4 regions of the Streptomyces sp. NPDC006458 genome follow, and region 1 is predicted to be linked to each of the others. Evidence: riboswitches for the same ligand, from Rfam matches in the RefSeq annotation. Region 1 holds a riboswitch; each other region holds the start of a gene.
The links. A riboswitch is a leader RNA that binds a small molecule or an ion and turns the genes downstream of it on or off. The one in region 1 is predicted to bind cobalamin.

Region 2: linked by a shared signal. The riboswitch ahead of ABZZ79_RS32770 (cobalamin biosynthesis protein) and the one ahead of ABZZ79_RS04565 (ribonucleoside-diphosphate reductase subunit alpha) in region 1 are both predicted to bind cobalamin.
Region 3: linked by a shared signal. The riboswitch ahead of ABZZ79_RS28390 (energy-coupling factor ABC transporter permease) and the one ahead of ABZZ79_RS04565 (ribonucleoside-diphosphate reductase subunit alpha) in region 1 are both predicted to bind cobalamin.
Region 4: linked by a shared signal. The riboswitch ahead of metE (5-methyltetrahydropteroyltriglutamate--homocysteine S-methyltransferase) and the one ahead of ABZZ79_RS04565 (ribonucleoside-diphosphate reductase subunit alpha) in region 1 are both predicted to bind cobalamin.

Annotation. Positions count from the first base shown of each region.
Region 1 is NZ_JBEXPR010000002.1:288,763-293,419, reverse strand. Features, by position in the region: gene ABZZ79_RS04580 (DUF3311 domain-containing protein) at 436-699, shown strand; gene mctP (monocarboxylate uptake permease MctP) at 699-2,318, shown strand; gene ABZZ79_RS04570 (GNAT family N-acetyltransferase) at 2,454-2,954, shown strand; cobalamin riboswitch at 2,999-3,157, shown strand; gene ABZZ79_RS04565 (ribonucleoside-diphosphate reductase subunit alpha) at 3,258-4,657, shown strand, end outside.
Region 2 is NZ_JBEXPR010000032.1:27,811-32,467, forward strand. Features, by position in the region: gene ABZZ79_RS32765 (cobyric acid synthase) at 1-1,047, opposite strand, end outside; gene ABZZ79_RS32770 (cobalamin biosynthesis protein) at 1,044-1,988, opposite strand; cobalamin riboswitch at 2,089-2,231, opposite strand; gene ABZZ79_RS32775 (hypothetical protein) at 2,584-2,805, opposite strand; gene ABZZ79_RS32780 (inorganic phosphate transporter) at 2,840-4,084, opposite strand; gene ABZZ79_RS32785 (class II aldolase/adducin family protein) at 4,348-4,657, shown strand, end outside.
Region 3 is NZ_JBEXPR010000023.1:69,046-73,702, forward strand. Features, by position in the region: gene ABZZ79_RS28370 (serine protease) at 1-143, opposite strand, end outside; gene ABZZ79_RS28375 (ATP-binding cassette domain-containing protein) at 281-1,135, opposite strand; gene cbiQ (cobalt ECF transporter T component CbiQ) at 1,132-1,881, opposite strand; gene ABZZ79_RS28385 (energy-coupling factor ABC transporter substrate-binding protein) at 1,888-2,331, opposite strand; gene ABZZ79_RS28390 (energy-coupling factor ABC transporter permease) at 2,328-3,017, opposite strand; cobalamin riboswitch at 3,047-3,252, opposite strand; partial or broken gene ABZZ79_RS28395 (FCD domain-containing protein) at 3,389-3,829, opposite strand; gene ABZZ79_RS28400 (hypothetical protein) at 3,916-4,644, opposite strand.
Region 4 is NZ_JBEXPR010000004.1:296,393-301,049, forward strand. Features, by position in the region: gene ABZZ79_RS07930 (hypothetical protein) at 163-915, shown strand; cobalamin riboswitch at 1,013-1,235, shown strand; gene metE (5-methyltetrahydropteroyltriglutamate--homocysteine S-methyltransferase) at 1,401-3,719, shown strand; gene ABZZ79_RS07940 (methylmalonyl-CoA mutase subunit beta) at 3,935-4,657, shown strand, end outside.

The DNA.
Region 1 (4,657 bases):
CCGACGGTGCGGTAGCGCGGGACGTCCATGGCGCCGGTCCTTGGGCCAGGTCGTCCCGCCCGCTCAGTCAGCAGCCTGAGGCCCGTCGTGGTCCGGTCTTCCCGGACCACGACGGGCCTCAGGTCATGGCGGGGAGCACGACCTGGGCAACCTGGAAAGCCGCGAGGAGAGAACAGCACCACAGCCCCTCACCGTGGGCATCAACAGCTTCATCGGCAACTACACGGACGTGGAACCTTCCTGCCGGTCAGCGTGGCCACCCTCGCCGCGGTCCACCACCTGGTCCTCCATCCGGCCGGCCGAAGCCGCCCAGCCGTCGGTAGACGTGACAAACGCTCAGCCGATGTGCGGACGAGGGGTTCCGTGCCGGTGACGCCGTGACCTAGATTGCCTGCCCACTACAACAGGTGATCTTTGAGGGGACGGAGTCGCCAGATGTCGCAAGCCCCAGAAGTGAGAGGAGAGCCGGTGGTGACGCCCGCGCGCGTCGTCATCGCTCTCTGTCTCGTCGCCCCGTTCGTGGCCATGCTGTGGGTCGGTTCGTACGCCAGGACCGACCCGACGCTCGGCGGCATCCCGTTCTTCTACTGGTACCAGATGGCCTGGGTCGTCATCTCCACGGCGCTGACCATGACCGCGTACAAGCTGTGGCAGCGCGACCAGCGCGAGCGTGCCACCCGCAAGGGGGGTGAGCGCTGATGGAGAACGATGTCAACGGCGTCGCACTCGCCGTCTTCGTCTTCTTCTTCCTGGCCGTCACGGTCATGGGCTTCCTGGCCGCCCGCTGGCGCAAGGCCGAGAACGAGCACAGCCTCGACGAATGGGGCCTGGGCGGACGGTCGTTCGGCACCTGGGTCACCTGGTTCCTCCTCGGCGGCGACCTCTACACCGCGTACACCTTCGTCGCCGTGCCGGCGGCGATCTACGCGGCGGGCGCGGCCGGCTTCTTCGCGGTGCCGTACACGATCCTCATCTACCCGCTGATCTTCACGTTCCTGCCCCGCCTGTGGTCGGTCTCCCACAAGCACGGCTATGTGACGACCTCGGACTTCGTGCGCGGCCGCTTCGGCTCCAAGAGCCTGTCGCTGGCGGTCGCCGTCACCGGCATCCTGGCGACGATGCCCTACATCGCGCTCCAGCTCGTCGGCATCCAGGCCGTGCTGGACGTGATGGGCGTGGGCGGCGGCGAGGACACGAACTGGTTCGTCAAGGACCTGCCCCTGCTGATCGCCTTCGGCGTGCTGGCGGCGTACACCTACTCCTCCGGCCTGCGGGCCCCCGCCCTGATCGCGTTCGTGAAGGACACGCTGATCTACCTGGTCATCGCGGTCGCGATCATCTACATCCCGATCAAGCTGGGCGGCTTCGACGAGATCTTCGCCAAGGCGTCCGAGGCCTACGCCCAGACGAACCCCGCCACGGGCAAACCACGCGGCGCGCTGGTTCCGGCCGAGGCGGGCCAGTGGACGTACGCCACGCTGGCGCTGGGCTCGGCGCTGGCCCTGTTCATGTACCCGCACTCGATCACCGCGACGCTCTCCTCCCGCAGCCGTGACGTGATCCGCCGCAACACCACGATCCTGCCGCTGTACTCCCTGATGCTGGGTCTGCTGGCCCTGCTGGGCTTCATGGCCATCGCGGCCGGGGTCAAGGTGCAGAACGGCCAGCTGGCCATCCCGCAGCTGTTCGAGGACATGTTCCCGGACTGGTTCGCGGGCGTGGCCTTCGCGGCGATCGGCATCGGCGCGCTGGTGCCGGCCGCGATCATGTCCATCGCGGCCGCGAACCTGTTCACCCGCAACATCTACAGGGACTTCATCAAGCCGGACGCCACGCCCGCCGAGGAGACACGCGTCTCCAAGCTGGTGTCGCTGCTGGTGAAGGTGGGCGCGCTGGTCTTCGTCCTGACGATGGACAAGACGGTCGCCATCAACTTCCAGCTCCTCGGCGGCATCTGGATCCTGCAGACCTTCCCGGCCCTCGTCGGCGGTCTGTTCACCCGCTGGTTCCACCGCTGGGCGCTGCTGGCCGGCTGGGCCGTCGGCATGCTCTACGGCACGATCGCCGCGTACGGCGTGGCCTCCCCGACCCAGAAGCACTTCGGCGGCTCCGCCAAGGAGATCCCCGGCATCGGTGAGATCGGCTACATCGGTCTGACGGCCTTCGTGCTCAACGTGGTGGTGACGGTGGTCCTGACGTTCGTCCTGAAGGCCGCCAAGGCCCCCGAGGGCGTCGACGAGACCGAGCCGGAGGACTACACGGCGGACGCGGGCGACCCGGGCGTGAAGACGGAGCTGCCGCTCGACGCGGCCCACTGAAGGGGCGCCAAGGGGCGCGGGGGGCCGTGTCCGTGAGCGGCTCCGCCGCGCGGGCGCGACCAGCCACCCGCAACCCGCAGCGGGCCGTCGTCGGAACCCACGACGGCGGCCCGCGCGCTCCTCCACACTCACACCATGGACATCCAGATCCGCCCCGCACGGCCCAGCGAGTACGACGACCTCGGCGAACTCACCGCCCGCGCCTACCTCCAGGACGACCTCCTCACCTTCGGCGAGAGCGACTGGTACCTGGGCGAACTCAGGAACGTCGCCAAACGGGCGTCCGCCGCGGAGGTCCTCGTCGCCACCGATGACGACCACCTCCTCGGCAGCGTCACCTACGTTCCCTCGCCCGGCCCCATGGCCGACCTGGCCCGCCCGGGAGAGGCCGAGATCCGCATGCTCGCGGTGGCCCACCGGGCCAGGGGCCGAGGCGTCGGCGAGGCCCTGGTCCGCGCCTGTGTCGACCGCGCCACAGCCGCGCGGCGCACCCGCGTCGTCCTGTCCACCCAGGACGCCATGCGCGCCGCCCACCGCATCTACGAGCGTCTCGGCTTCGTCCGCGCCCCGCGGCGCGACTGGCAGCCGCTCCCCGGCCAGGACTTCACTCTGCTCACCTACGAGTTGACGCTATGAAGTCACCCGGCGGCACAACATATGGGGGTGCCACCCGGACCCGGCACTAGATGTATGCTCATGCTCGCTGTCGCCGCAGGGGAATCCGGTGCGAATCCGGAACTGTCCCGCAACGGTGTACTTGTGCGTATTCGCGCACGGGAGCTAGTCCGAGGACCTGCCGACAGTGCGCCCGGCCACCCGGCCGGGACGCCCTGACGTCCGGGCCTCGTGGAGTGGGCCGGTGGACGCGACGCCGTGCGCGCTCGCGTGCTGCCCCTGCTCCGTGCCAGGCCCCCCGCGCCGAGCGAGGGAGAGCCCCGCGTGACCATCGCGCCAGCAGAACCGGCTTCAGCAGCCACCCCCGTGGACGAGGACGGTCCCGGTGCGGCGTTGCTCCGCACCCTCACCGAGCTGACCGCCGACCTCCCCGACGCCGATCCCGGCCGGGTGGCCGCGGCCGCGCTGCGCGGCCGGTCCGCGCGGGGGGCCGCCCAGGAGATCACCGCCGAGTTGCGCGAGCTGGCCACCGAGTCGGCCGCCGGTCTCATCTCCGAGGACCCGGCCTACAGCAGGCTGGCCGCCCGGCTGCTCACCCTCACCATCCGCGCCGAGGCCGCCTCCCAGGGCGTCACGTCCTTCAACGACTCGGTGGCGGTCGGGCATCGCGAGGGCCTGATCGCCGACCGGACCGCGGAGTTCGTGCGGGTCCACGCCGAGCGGCTCGACGGCCTCGTCGACCCGGCCGCCGACGACCGCTTCGGCTACTTCGGCCTGCGCACCCTGCACTCCCGCTATCTGCTCCGGCACCCCCTCACCCGCAAGGTCGTCGAGACGCCCCAGCACTTCCTGCTGCGCGTCGCCGCCGGTCTCGCCGAGGACGACACCCACCGGTCCGTCGACGAGGTCACCGCGCTGTACGGGCTGATGAGCCGGCTCGACTACCTGCCGTCCTCCCCCACGCTGTTCAACTCCGGCACCCGGCACCCCCAGATGTCGTCCTGCTACCTCCTCGACTCGCCCCTGGACGAGCTGGACTCCATCTACGACCGCTACCACCAGATCGCCCGGCTCTCCAAGCACGCAGGCGGCATCGGGCTGTCGTACTCCCGCATCCGCAGCCGCGGTTCGCTGATCCGGGGCACCAACGGGCACTCCAACGGCATCGTGCCGTTCCTGAAGACGCTCGACGCCTCGGTCGCCGCGGTGAACCAGGGCGGCCGCCGCAAGGGCGCCGCCGCGGTGTACCTGGAGACCTGGCACTCCGACATCGAGGAGTTCCTGGAGCTGCGCGACAACACCGGTGAGGACGCCCGGCGTACGCACAACCTGAACCTCGCGCACTGGGTCCCGGACGAGTTCATGCGCCGGGTGAACGCCGACCAGGACTGGTCGCTGTTCTCCCCCGCCGACGTGCCCGAGCTGGTCGACCTGTGGGGCGAGGAGTTCGACGCCGCGTACCGCAGGGCGGAGGCGAACGGGCTCGCGAGGAAGACCATCCCGGCCCGCGATCTGTACGGCCGGATGATGCGCACCCTCGCGCAGACCGGCAACGGCTGGATGACCTTCAAGGACGCCGCCAACCGCACCGCCAACCAGACGGCCGAGCCGGGACACGTCGTCCACTCCTCCAACCTCTGCACGGAGATCCTGGAGGTCACGGACGACGGCGAGACGGCGGTCTGCAACCTGGGGTCGGTCAACCTGGGCGCGTTCGTGGTCGG
Region 2 (4,657 bases), on a different contig from region 1:
GGGCCGGTGCTCGGCCGCCCGGCGGACTATGGCCTGCGCCAGCCCCCGCTCGCGCAGCCAGCGCAGCGCCCGGACCGTCCCGCGCGTGCCGGGTACGACGACCAGGTCGGCGTCCGCCAGTTCCTCCGGCCGGTCCACGAACCGCACCACGACGCCGGGTTCGGCGGCGAGCGCGTCCAGGTCCGTGAAGTTGGACATCAGCGGGATCGCGCACACGGCGACCCGCAGCACGTCCTCGCCGACGGGCGCGGCCACGTGCGACTCCCGGACGGCCCCTCGCAGGGAGACCCGCATCCCGTCCTCCTCGTCGATGCCGAGCCCGTGCCGGTACGGCAGCACGCCGTACGTCCGCCGCCCGGTCAGGCCGTGCAGCATGTCGAGGCCGGGCTCCAGCAGGGAGACGTCCCCGCGGAACTTGTTGACGAGGAACCCGGCGATCAGCTCCTGGTCCTCGGGCGAGAGCAGCGCCACCGTTCCGAAGAAGGAGGCGAAGACGCCGCCGCGGTCGATGTCGCCGACGACGAGGACGGGGAGGCGCGCGTTGCGTGCGATCCCCATGTTCACGATGTCGGTCCGGCGCAGATTGATCTCGGCCGGACTGCCCGCCCCCTCACAGATCACCGCGTCATACGTGCCCCGCAACTCGGCCAGACAGTCCAGCACGGTGCCGAGCAACTGCTCCTGCCGTCCGCCGTGCAGCCTTGTCCCGGGGGAGGACCCCTCAGAGCCCCCGAAGAACCCGCGCGCGCTGAGTTCGCCCACCGGCTTGCCGAGCAGCACGACCTGACTGCTCCGGTCGCCACCGGGCTTGAGCAGCACCGGGTTCATCAGCGCGGTCGGCTCGACGCGGCACGCCTGTGCCTGCATGGCCTGCGCCCGCCCGATCTCGGCGCCCTCGCGTGTCACGAAGGAGTTGAGGGACATGTTCTGCGCCTTGAAGGGCGCCACCTTCACGCCCTGGCGCACCAGCCACCGGCAGATCCCGGCGGTGACGACGCTCTTGCCCGCGTCGGAGGTGGTGCCCGCGACGAGGAGACCCCCGCTCATTTCTTCCGCCCCTTCACTACCAGGCGCGCGGCGACTCCCACGCCGAGCGCGAGCCAGCCGACCCGGCGGGAGAGCCGTACCGCCCGGTCGATGTCGGTCACGGCGACGGCCCGTCCCGTCGCCCCGTTGAGCACGGGCCGGTGCTCGACCCGGCCGCCGTAGGACAGGGTTCCGCCGAGCCGTACGCCGAGGGCGCCCGCGAAGGACGCCTCCACGGGACCGGCGTTGGGGCTCGGGTGCTTCGCCGCGTCGGCCCGCCAGGCGCGTACGGCACCGCGCGGGTCGGTTCCCGCGGCGGCGGCCAGTACGGCGGTCAGCCGCGCGCCGGGCCAGCCCAGGAGGTCGTCCAGCCGGGCGGAGGCCCAGCCGTAGCGCAGATGGCGCGGTGACTTGTGGCCGACCATCGCGTCGAGGGTGTTGACCGCGCGGAAGCCGAGCAGTCCCGGCACTCCGCCGAGGGCGCCCCACACCAGCGCGCCCACGACCGCGTCGGAGGTGTTCTCGGCGACCGACTCCACGACCGCGCGGGCGATCCCGTCGGCGTCCAGCGCCTGCGGGTCGCGGCCGCACAGGTGGGGCAGCCGGGCGCGGGCGGCCGTCACATCGCCCTGCTCCAGCGACCGGCCGATGGCCCGCGCTTCCCGGGCGAGCGAGGTACCGCCGACGACGGCCCAGGTGGCGGCGGCGGTCAGCGCGACGGAGGCGGCGGGGCAGGGGCGTACGGCACGGGTGGCCGCGGCGCCGAGGGCGACCGCGCCGCCCACGCACACGGCGGTGTGCAGGGCGCCCCAGCCGCGGTGGTCGCGCCAGAGCAGCCGTTCCACGGCACCGGCGGCACGGCCGAACGCGGCGACCGGGTGCCCGCGGCGGGGATCGCCGAGCAGGAGGTCACCGAGGAGGCCGGCGGCGGCGCCGTACGCGAAGTCGCGATCGGCACGCATCGGGCTCAGCCGGCCGTGGGGGCGGGTGGAGCAGGGGTGATGGACCGCGAACGGCAGCCGCGCATGGCGATATGTCCTCACTCAGGGTGTCCACGCCCTGGTTCGACGAGACCGGCGGTGAGAGTTCCTGGCTCCCGGGGATGACTACCCCGGTGACAGTGGCGGGACCGCGCCGGATTCGCACCGGCTTCCTCTTCTGCCGCCGTACATGGCTCGGGCAGTCCACCACGGCCCTCGAACACCCGTCAACTCACCGTTGACCTGCGAGGCTGGAGTGTGCCGAGGCCCACACCGCCACCATGGCCCGCGGCGCTCTGTGGGCCGACTCGCGCGGAAATGCCCTCTGCCCGGGCGGTATTCCGCGACCGGCTGATGTGACGCTCCGTCACCACCGTCCGTCGTGCGTGGGAAGGCCGACCGGTTGGTCGTTCGGCCAGTCGTTCGGCCAGTCGTTCGGCCAGTCGCTCGGCCGGTCGCTCGGCGGGAGAACCGGCCGGTGGAGGCCGGTAAAGGCGTTGTGGATGCGTGAGGGGGCCGTCGCGGACTCTTCTGTCCGTGACGGCCCCCTCACAGGGCCCGGCGTCGGTACCGGGCGTCAGGCCATGATCAGGTAGATGCCGTAGCCGACGGCCGCCGCGCACGCGGCGAAACAGGCGTACGCACCGGTCACGGCCAGTGCCGCGGACCCGCCCTGCTCCTGTGCCCGCTCCTGGCGGGAGAGGCCGACGACACCGAGGGTGAACAGGCCCACGAGGGCCACGGTGACCACGAGGCTGACGCCGAACACGGAGCCGAGGGCCGCCCAGTCGATCTTCATGCTGCTGTTTCCTTCGTACCGGGGTGGTCGGGGCTCAGGCCGATGCCTGCGAGGTGGCCGGTCCGACGGCGCCCGCAGGGGCGGGGACGACGACCGGCGCGTCGACGACGGCGGTGTTGGTGCCCGCCGGCGGCGGGGTGACCATGGCGATCGCGGTGGTGACCACGCCGGCCGGTTCCTCGGCGTCGTTGACGTTGGTGTGGTCGATGACCTCGCGGCGGGAGAGCTTCCAGATGGCGGCGCTGGAGCCGACCAGGAAGACGGCCACGAGCGCGGTGCCCCAGGCGCCGAAGCCGGTGACCCACTCGGCGAGCGCGCCGACCAGCGCGGCGGCCGGCAGGGTCAGGCCCCAGGCGACGAACATGCGGGTCGCGGTGGACCAGCGGACCACACCGCCCTTGCGGCCGAGGCCTGCGCCCATCACGGAGCCGGAGACCGAGTGCGTGGTGGAGAGCGAGAAGCCCAGGTGGGAGGAGGCCAGGATGACCGTCGCGGCGCTGGTCTGGGCGGCGAAGCCCTGCTGCGGCTGGAGGTCGGTCAGGCCCTTGCCCATGGTGCGGATGATGCGCCAGCCGCCGAGATAGGTGCCCAGGGCGATGGCCAGGCCCGCCGAGAGGATGACCCACAGGGGCGGGTCGGAGTCGGGGGCGAGGGAGCCGCCGGCGATCAGCGCGAGGGTGATGATGCCCATCGTCTTCTGGGCGTCGTTGGTGCCGTGGGCCAGCGAGACCAGGCCGGCGGAGGCGATCTGCCCCGCGCGGTAGCCCTTCGCCGAGGCCTTGCCGTCGGCCTTCCTGCCCAGGACGTAGGTCAGCCGTGCGGCGAACATCGCCGCCATGCCCGCGACCAGCGGGGCCGCGATCGCCGGGATGAGCACCTTGGTGACCAGCACGTCGCCGTGCACGGCGCCCGCGCCCGCCGAGGCGATGGTCGCACCGATCAGACCGCCCATCAGGGCGTGCGACGAGGACGACGGCAGACCGACGAGCCAGGTCAGCAGATTCCAGAGGATCGCGCCGACCAGGGCGGCGAAGATGACCTCGGGACGGATGCCTGATTCGTCGACCAGACCCTTGGAGATCGTGTTGGCGACCTCCACGGAGAGAAAAGCACCCACAAGGTTGAGGGCGGCGGACATGGCCACCGCGACCTTGGGCTTGAGCGCACCGGTCGAGATGGTGGTGGCCATCGCGTTGGCGGTGTCATGAAAACCGTTCGTGAAATCGAACGCGAGTGCGGTTACCACCACAATCGCGAGGATCAGTGAGAGGTTTTCCATTTACCCAGGCAATCGTTCGAAGGTCATTGGCCCGTCGAACGTACGTAACCCAGGTGAACGGCAGGTGAACTGGGTAGGGCTTCAGGATGTCCGCAAATGGGAGCAAGGGCTCCTGTATCGGGTGGCGTCGGAGGCCAACTCCGGAAACACCGGCCTCGGGCCCTGCGGGCGGACCGCCGCAGCCGGGTCACAGACCGCCGGAGAGATCCTGGTCACCCGCCGCGTGACACCCCTGCGTCCGGCCCGCCTGGCAGGATCGCGGCATGGCTGAGCAGCAGCGGGACACAGAGGGCGCCGGGGGAGCGGAACGGGCCGGGGCGGGGCCGCGGAGGAGGGCGGTGCTCCCCGAGGAGGCCGCGGCCTGGGCCGACCTCGTGACCACGGCCCGCCGCACCGTCGCCGACGGCCTCGTCGTCGGCACCTCGGGCAATGTCTCCGTCCGCGTCGGCGACACCGTGCTGGTCACGCCGTCGGGCGTGCCGTACGACCGGCTCACCCCGGACGACGTGACGGGAGTGGACCTCGCCGGCCGACAGGTGCTGGGGGACCTGGTCCCCACCAGTGAGCTCCCGA
Region 3 (4,657 bases), on a different contig from region 1:
GTCGGCCGTCCGCGGTCCGCTGTGTCGCCGGCCGCCTGGGCGGACCCGACGGACGTGGCGGTCAGCGCGAGCGCGGCGCCGCACACGGCCGTGGCGGCGGCGATCCGCCGGCAAGTCGCTCTGTGGGGGGTGGACAGACGCATGAAGTGTCTTCTCCGTTCTGCGTGTTCCCGGCCACCGCCGGACGCCCGGCCCGGCGCCTCGACCGGGCCCGGAGCCGGGCGAGTCGCCCGGCTCGGTGGCATGTCGTACAGCCAGACGGGAACCGCGGGACGGAGGTTCACTCAGGATCCGGACAAGCCGACCGGGGTGCCAGCGCCGCCAGTTCCTCCGCCGTACGAGGTCCGGGCGCGGCCTCGTCGAGCAGCCCCCGGGCGCGCAGCAGGCCCGCGGCCGCGATGCCCCAGGGCAGGCGCAGTCCGGCCCGGCCGAGGAGATCGGTGCGGGCCAGGACGGTGGCGACCGGGCCGGTGCGCACCCCCTGCGGGGTCAGGAGGGCGGCGTCGTCGGCCCAGCGCAGGGCCAGGTCGACGTCGTGGGTGGCCATCACCACCGTGGTACCTCCGGCACGCAGTTCGCCGAGGGTGGTGAGCAGGCGCTCCTGGCCGTCGGGGTCCAGACCCGCGGTCGGTTCGTCCAGGATCAGCACCCGCGGGCGCATCGCGACCGCGCCCGCGATGGCGGTGCGCTTGCGCTGGCCGTACGACAGCAGGTGCGTGGGCCGGTCGGCCAGCGCGGTGATGCCCAGCGCGGCCAGCGCCTCGGCCACCCGCGAGCGGACCTCCGCGTCGGGCAGGCCGAGGTTCAGCGGGCCGAAGGAGACGTCCTGCGCCACCGACGCGGCGAACAGCTGGTCGTCGGGGTCCTGCACCACCAGCTGCACGGTGGTCCGCAGCCGGGTCAGCCCCGCACGGCCGTACGACACTGGCTCCCCCTCGGCCGTCAGCCTCCCCGCACGCGGCCGCAGGCCCCCGCTGAGCAGCCGCATCAGGGTCGTCTTGCCGCTGCCGTTGCGGCCGAGCAGGGCCAGGGCGCGCCCCTCGCGCACCTCGAAGTCCAGCCCGTCCAGCACGGTCGGCCCGTCCTCGTAGGCGAAGGAGACCCCGTGCAGGGCGACGACGGGGGGCTTGCTCACGGCAGGAGCCTTTCCAGGACGAGGGTGACGGAGATCAGGGCGGTGAGCAGGGCGAGCGCGGCGGCCGTGAAGGGAGCGGAGACCCGGGCCTCGGGCACCAGCACGCGCAGGGTGCCGTCGTAGCCGCGCCCGGCGAGCCCGGACTGCAGCCGCGTCGCGCGGTCGAAGGCCCGCACGAACGCGGTGGCGCCGAGCCCGGCGAGCGAACGCCATGTCGCCGCCCGTGTGGTGTGCCCGAGCCGCGCGGCCTGCGCCTCGTGGACCCGCCGCACCGAGTCCAGCAGCAGGAAGCTCATGCGGTAGGTCACCAGCGCCACGTCCACCACCGGCGCGGGCACCCCGGCCCGCACCAGCCGCGGCAGCAGATCGGACATGGGCGTGGTGAACGCGAACAGCAGCACCCCGAGCGAGGCCGCCGAGGTGCGCAGCATCAGTTCCCCGGCCCGCACGGCACCCCCGTCCGCGAGCGACACCCAGCCGCCGGGGCCGCCGACCTGGACCAGCAGCGTGAGGGCACCGGTCGCGCAGAAGCCGAGCGGCACCCGGTAGGCGCGCCACAGCCGGCGGCCCGGCACACCCGCCGGACCCAGCAGCAGGGCCACGGCGGTGACCAGGACGAGGGCCGCCCCCGGCCAGGGCGGCAGGGAGATCGCCAGCACGGTCAGACCGAGCCCGAGCACCGCCTTGTCCACGGGGTGGCGACGGCGCCAGCGGCTGCTGTGCGCCGCCGCGTCGATGGGCAGCACGCGCGGTCAGTCCCGCCCGGCGCCCGAGCGGCTGTCGACGGCCGGCCCCTTCGCCGGCTCCCGCCCGGCCTCGTCCCGTGCGGGCGCCGCGTCCCGGTCCGCCCCGGCGCCCTCCGCCGTCGCCGCCTCGGCCGTCGTGTGCTCCGACGCCCGCCGCTCACCCTGCCTGCGGCCCTTGCGCAGCCCGAAGTAGTAGGCGAGGACGCCCGCGCCGAGGGCGGCCTGGAGGGAGAACAGCGCCGACTCGATCTCGCCGGAGGGCGGCTCGTAAAGGGGCGAGAACCAGGGCTCGTAGTCCGGTTCGAGTTCGGTGATGGCCGTCTCCGCCTCGGCGTCCGCGCCGGTGAAGGGCTCCTCCTTGTGGTCCCCGAGCCCGAGTACCAGCGGCAGCACCGCCAGTGCGGCGACGAGAACCAGCAGCAGGAGGTTGATCTTCGTGTTGCGCTTCACCGGGCCACCGCCTCGGTCTTCGGGCTGTCCACCAGGACGCCGAGCCGGGCCAGTTCACCCTTGCTGGACTGGGAGAGCAGCCGCATGACCAGGACCGTCAGCAGGCCCTCGCTCACCGCTAGGGGGATCTGCGTGATGGCGAAGATGGAGCCGAACTTGCCGAGCGCGCCCAGGAATCCGCTGCTCGGGTCCGGGAAGGCGAGCGCGAGCTGCACGCTGGTCACGCAGTAGGTCGACAGGTCCGCGAGGAACGCCCCGCAGAACACCGCGACCATCAGCGGCACGTCGTAGCGGCGCAGCAGGCGGTACACCGCGTAGCCGGCCCAGGGCCCGGCGACGGCCATCGAGAAGACGTTGGCGCCGAGTGTGGTGAGACCGCCGTGCGCCAGCAGCAGCGCCTGGAACAGCAGGGTGATGGTGCCCAGTACCGCCATGATCGGCGGCCGGAAGAGGATGGCGCCCAGGCCCGTGCCGGTGGGGTGGGAGCAACTCCCGGTCACCGAGGGCAGTTTGAGCGCGGACAGGACGAAAGTGAAGGCGCCGGAGGCGCCGAGCAGCAGCGTGCTCTCGGGATGTTCGCGCACCTCACGGGTGAGCGAGCGCACTCCGTGGACGACGAAGGGCGCGGACGCGACGCCCCAGGCGATCGCGTGCGCCGGAGGCAGAAAACCCTCGGCTATGTGCATGGCCCGGCAGACCCTCTCCAGCACCTCGTGGATGGTTGACGCGCCCTGGCCGGTCTCCTGGCTGACGGGTACCACCGCCCGAACTCCGCCTTCCCGGGTCAAGGACCCAGTGGCTGCCCCAGAGGGCCGGAGCCGGACTTCCCGATCACAGTGGCGAGGGCCGCACCGGTTTCGCACCGGATTTCCCGTTCACCAAGGCGTGGCGACACTAGTCGCCGGAACAGGACGGTGACAAGCGGACCCCGGCCGGTGACGAGGGGTTCCGAGGGGCGCGAAGGCCCGAACCGGGCGGAGGGCGCACGACCTTCACGCGCCGGAGCCGCCGCCGTGGTGATCATCGTCACGGCCGGCGGCGGCCGCGCCCGACGGCGTCAGGAGACCGCGCCCAGCTCTCCGCCGAGCACGCGCCGTCCGTCGCGCTCCTCCTTCTCCGGGGCACCCTGCGCCCACAGCGAGCGCACATGGCCGAGATGGCGGGCGATGCACCGCTCGGCGCCCTCCGCGTCCCCGGCGATCATCAGGTCGAGCAGTTCGAGGTGCTCCTCGGCCGACGGGATGAGACGGTCGCTCTTGTCGAGCGCGGTCAGCCCGTACAGCCGGGACCGCTTGCGCAGGTCGCCGACCGTCTCGACGAGCCGGTCGTTGCCGCCGAGCGCGAGCAGCGAGAGGTGGAACCGGCGGTCGGCCTCCAGATAGCCGATGAGGTCGTGCGCGCGGGCCGCGGCCACGATCCGCTCGGCCACCGGCCGCAGCGCCTCCAGATCCGCGCGGGAGGCACAGCGCGTGATCCGTCCGATCATCGTGACCTCGATGCACCGCGGACTTCCGCTGCGAGGGGCCGCTGCGCCCCTGACAGCCCCGGACGCCCCGCAGGGGGCCGCGGCGACCGGGTACGGCGTCAGCCGACCCGGTCGCCCGGTCCGACCGGGTGCGCCTCCAGGCCCGACGCGGCCAGCACATCGGCGATCAGCTCGGCGGAGCCGCACACATACGTGCTGACCAGGTCCACGTCCCCGCCCACGCACCAGGCCCGGTCCTGCGGCCACCACAGATCGGGCAGCTCGGCGAACTCGTCCGCCGACACCGGCGACACGGCGTCGGCCAGCGGCCCGGAGAGCAGCACCTCGTCCCGGCCCGGCGTGGCGAACGTGGGCACGTCGTCGAAGTCCACGCGTCCGTAGCCGCTCCAGAGGCCGAACCAGCACCGCTCCGCCGTGCCCGTGTGCCGGGCGAGCACGGGGATCAGCGCGTCCGCGACCTCGGGCGGCGTCGGGCCCTCCGCCGGATGCTCGTCCCACACGCCCGGCAGGCCGTACTCGGCGGCGTGGTAGTAGTCCCGGCCGGTGCCGATGACCTCGTACCAGTCGGTGAGCGGCGCGACCGCCCGCCCGTAGGCGGCGGCCACCGTCGCCCAGCGCACCGGGCGTTCGCCGAGCGACGCCGGATGGAGCACTCGCGCACAGGCCTCGAATCCGGGCGCGGCGACTCCCGCCACCTTCCCCAGACTCCACTGCTCCGCCGGGCCCTTGCCGATCCACTCGGCGGCGGCGAGGTCGTCGGCGCACACACGCAGCCGTCCGTACCGTTCGGGCGTGGGCTCCCGGTGCACCGGGTGGTAGTCGTTCATCCGCACAGTCTGC
Region 4 (4,657 bases), on a different contig from region 1:
GGCACTCCTGCCCGCCCCCTCGGATCCGGGCTGCGGCCCGGTGAGGGGGCGGCTACGCTGGGAGAAGCTGCTTCGACAGCTCCTCGTCCTCCACTGCCCTGACCGCAACTGCACTCGGGCGACGTCCACGACATCGCCTTCGACGTGTGAGGGAGCCGTGCGATGGACCTGTCACCGGTCGAGATCAAGGTCAATGTCGAGGGCGATGTCCCTGCGGCGCTGGCGGCCCTCGGTGGGACGCACGGCGCGATGACGACCCGTCGGATCTGGTTCGCCGAGCACCGCGACGGCGTCACCGAGGGGCGGCTGCCGCTCCTGGAGGGCGGCACGATCGTGCGGTTGAGAATCGGTGGCGCACGGGACGATCTGACGGTCAAGCTGCGTCCCTGCACCCGTGAGCAGCTCGTCGGCCGGTTCTCCGCGCCTTTCCAAGCGAGTCCGCTCACGTACAAGATCGAGCGGGACTGGTCGGCCGGCAGCCGGGTGCTGGCCGCTTCCCTCGTGCACGATCACCCGCCGGGAGCACTGTCGAGCGCGGTGGGGCCCGGGGCCGGTCCCACCCTGCCTATCGACCCCGTGCGGGACCAGTTCCTGCACGCCTGCGCTCCCGACGTCCAGGTCGACGCGCTGGTCGCGCTCGGGCCGGTCCTCGCGACCAGGTTCGACGACGTACCGCTCGACGATCTGGAGGGGAACCTGGAGGCGTGGTCGGTCGCCGGGCTGGAGTTCCTGGAGTGTTCGATCCGGGTGAAGCCCAAGGAAGACGACGACGCCGAGGAGCTCGTCGCGCGGGCCGAGCGCAAGCAGCGGAAGCTGGAGGACGCCGTGCGCGCTCGCGGGGTGACGCCCTCGGAGCACTCCGAGAACAAGACCAAGCGTGTGCTCACCGCCCTGGCGATGGCCGTTCAGCACTGACTCCGACGGCCGCCGGACCGCACACTGCCTCCACCCGGACCGCGCTGTCACGATCCGGATCCCGAGCACCGGGTCGCTCGCGGCGGGCGGGCGCCGTAGTGTGGCGTACGCAACTGGTTCGCCCCGTCAGCCAGGCGGGACGCGTCGTAAGAGGGAACCCGGTGGAAATCCGGGACTGCCCCGCAGCGGTGAGTGGGAACGACCGCCGTCATCAGCACTGGACCCGACGCACTGGGTCTGGGAAGCGACGGCCAGTAGGTGTCTCGTACGAGGAGACGTGCCCGCGAGTCCGAAGACCTGCCCGTTGCCCGCACACGGACGACTCCGTGCGCGGACATCCTGGTGACCTCGAGGGCGGGTCGGCGTACGTACCAGGCGGACGGCTGTGCCTTGTCGCGCAGTGCGTACCGCCGGGTCCGCGTCACCCTTCGCGTTCTCGTCCCGTCTCCGGGATCTCAGGGAATCATCTCGCGAAGGAGATCTCCGTGACCACCAAGCCCGCAGCCGCGGCAGCACGGGCCACCGTGTACGGCTACCCCCGCCAGGGTCAGGACCGGGAACTGAAGAAGGCGGTCGAGGGCTACTGGAAGGGCCGCGTCACCGCCGACGCCCTCCACGCCATCGCCGCCGACCTGCGCGCCGCCAACTGGCGCCTGCTCGACGAGGCCGGTATCGACGAGGTACCGACCGGTGACTTCTCGTACTACGACCATGTCCTCGACACCACCGTGATGGTCGGGGCGATCCCCGAACGGCACCGAGGCGCCTTCACCGCCGACCCGCTCGACGGCTACTTCGCGATGGCGCGCGGCACCCAGGACGTGGCCCCGCTGGAGATGACCAAGTGGTTCGACACCAACTACCACTATCTGGTGCCCGAGTTGGGACCGGGCACGGTGTTCTCGGCCGACTCGTCGCAGCAGGTCGCCCAGTTCACGCAGGCGCAGGCCCTCGGGCTCACCGCCCGTCCCGTCCTGGTCGGCCCCGTCACGTACTTGCTGCTCGCCAAGGCCGCCGGCGGCGCGGGGGAGGACTTCGAGCCGCTTACGCTGCTCGACCGGCTGCTGCCCGTGTACGCGGAGGTCCTCGGTGATCTGCGCGCGGCCGGGGCGCAGTGGGTCCAGCTCGACGAGCCGGCGCTCGTCCAGGACCGGTCCGCGGCCGAACTGTCCGCGGCCGCACGCGCCTACCGGTATCTCGGCGCGCTCACCGACCGGCCGAAGCTGCTGGTCGCCTCGTACTTCGACCGCCTCGGCGACGCGCTGCCCGTACTGGCCAAGGCCCCGGTCGACGGTCTCGGCCTGGACTTCACCGGCCCCGCGGCCGCCAACCTCGACGCGCTCGCCGCCGTCGGCGGCCTGCCCGGCAAGCGCCTGGTCGCCGGTGTGGTCGACGGCCGCAACATCTGGGTCGACGACCTGGAGGCGTCGCTCGCCACCCTCGGCACGCTGCTCGGCCTCGCCGACCGGGTCGACGTCTGCGCGTCCTGCTCGCTGCTGCACGTACCGCTGGACGCATCCGTGGAGAAGGACATCGACCCGCAGATCCTGCGCTGGCTCTCCTTCGCCCGGCAGAAGACCACGGAGATCGCGACCCTGGCCAAGGGGCTGTCGAGCGGCGCGGCCGCCGTGGCGGGCGAACTCGCCCAGAACCGCGCCGTGTTGGCCTCACGCAGGCACTCCCCCGTCACCCGGGACCCGCAGGTGCGGGCTCGTGCCGCCGCGGTCACCCCGGCCGACAGCCGCCGTTCCCAGCCGTACGCCGAACGGGCCGCCGCGCAGCGCACCCGCCTCGGCCTGCCCCTGCTGCCGACCACCACCATCGGTTCCTTCCCGCAGACCGCCGAGCTGCGCGCGGCCCGCGCCGATCTGCGCGCGGGCCGGATCGGCGCGGACGGCTATGAGGAGCGGATCAGGAGCGAGATCCAGGAGGTGATCGCCTTCCAGGAGAAGACGGGCATCGACGTCCTGGTGCACGGCGAGCCGGAACGCAACGACATGGTGCAGTACTTCGCCGAGCAGCTGACCGGTTACCTCGCCACACGGCACGGCTGGGTCCAGTCCTACGGCACGCGGTACGTCCGCCCGCCGGTCCTCGCCGGGGACATCTCCCGGCCGAAGCCGATGTCCGTCCGGTGGACCGCCCACGCCCAGTCGCTCACCGGCAGGCCCGTGAAGGGCATGCTCACCGGGCCGGTCACCATGCTCGCCTGGTCCTTCGTCCGCGACGACCAGCCCCTCGCCGACACCGCCCGGCAGGTCGCGCTCGCCCTCCGGGACGAGGTCGCCGACCTGGAGGCCGCGGGCACGGCCGTGATCCAGGTGGACGAGCCCGCGCTGCGCGAGACCCTGCCGCTGCGCGCCGCCGGCCGTCCGGAGTACCTGGCGTGGGCGACGGAGGCGTTCCGTCTCACGACCGGCGGGGTGCGGCCGGACACCCAGATCCACACCCACATGTGCTACGCCGAGTTCGGTGACATCGTCCGCGCCATCGACGACCTGGACGCCGACGTCATCAGTCTGGAGGCCGCCCGTTCCCATATGCAGGTCGCCCGCGAGCTCGCCGCGCACGGCTACCCGCGTGAGGCGGGCCCCGGGGTCTGGGACATCCACTCCCCGCGGGTGCCCTCCGCCGAGGAGGCGGCGGGCCTGCTGCGGACCGGGCTGAAGGCGATTCCCGCCGAACGGCTCTGGGTCAACCCGGACTGCGGCCTGAAGACCCGCGGCTGGCCGGAGACCCGCGCCTGCCTGGAGAACCTCGTGGCGGCGGCCCGCACGGTCCGCGGCGACCTGTCGGCGCCCTGATCCGAGGCCCTGCCGGGGGCGGGCCGTGCGCGGCACCGTCCCCGGCACGCGGGGCGGCGGCGTCCGAGGGACGTCTCACTCGCGTGCCTCCGGAGAGAATCCCGGCGGCACGACGGCCGGCCGGAACAGGAGCGGAGGCGTTATACCGCACGGAGAGGGATATGTCACAGAGGATCCAGCTGCTGCTCCGATGAGCATCTGGCTAGCATCCGATCATGACTGTGCTGCCTGACGACGGCCTCTCTCTGGCCGCCGAGTTCCCTGCAGCGACCCATGCGCAGTGGCAGCGCCTCGTGGCGGGCGTACTGAGCAGGTCGGGCAAGGACGTACCCGAGACCGAAGCCGAGCAGAAGCTGTCCACGGCTCTGGAGGACGGGCTGCTTGCCCGTCCGCTCTACACGGCCACCGACGGTGTGCCCGATCCCGGCCTGCCCGGCTTCGCCCCGTTCGTACGCTCCGGGCGTGCCGAGGGCAACACCTCGGGCGGCTGGGACGTGCGACAGCGGCACTCGGCGCCGGACCCCGAGGCGGTCCTCACGGACCTGGAGAACGGCGTCACCTCGCTGTGGCTGGCCATGGGGCCGGGCGGCATCCCGACGGGTGAGCTGGCCCGTCTCCTCAAGGGCGTGTACCTGGACCTGGCCCCGGTCGTCCTGGACGCCGGCCACGAGACCGCGGCCGCGGCGGAGGAACTCCTCGCGCTGTACGGCGACCGGGGCGTCGCCCCCGAGGCGGTGCGCGGCAACCTCGGCGCCGACCCGCTCGGTACGCGGGCGCGCACCGGAACCACCTACGACGAGGACGGTTTCCCCGTCGCCGTCGGTCTCGCCCGGCGCTGCGCCGAGACGTACCCGGGGCTGCGGGTCATGACCGTGGACGCCCTGCCGTACCACGAGGCAGGTGGCTCGGCCGCGCAGGAGCTGGGTGCTTCCCTCGCC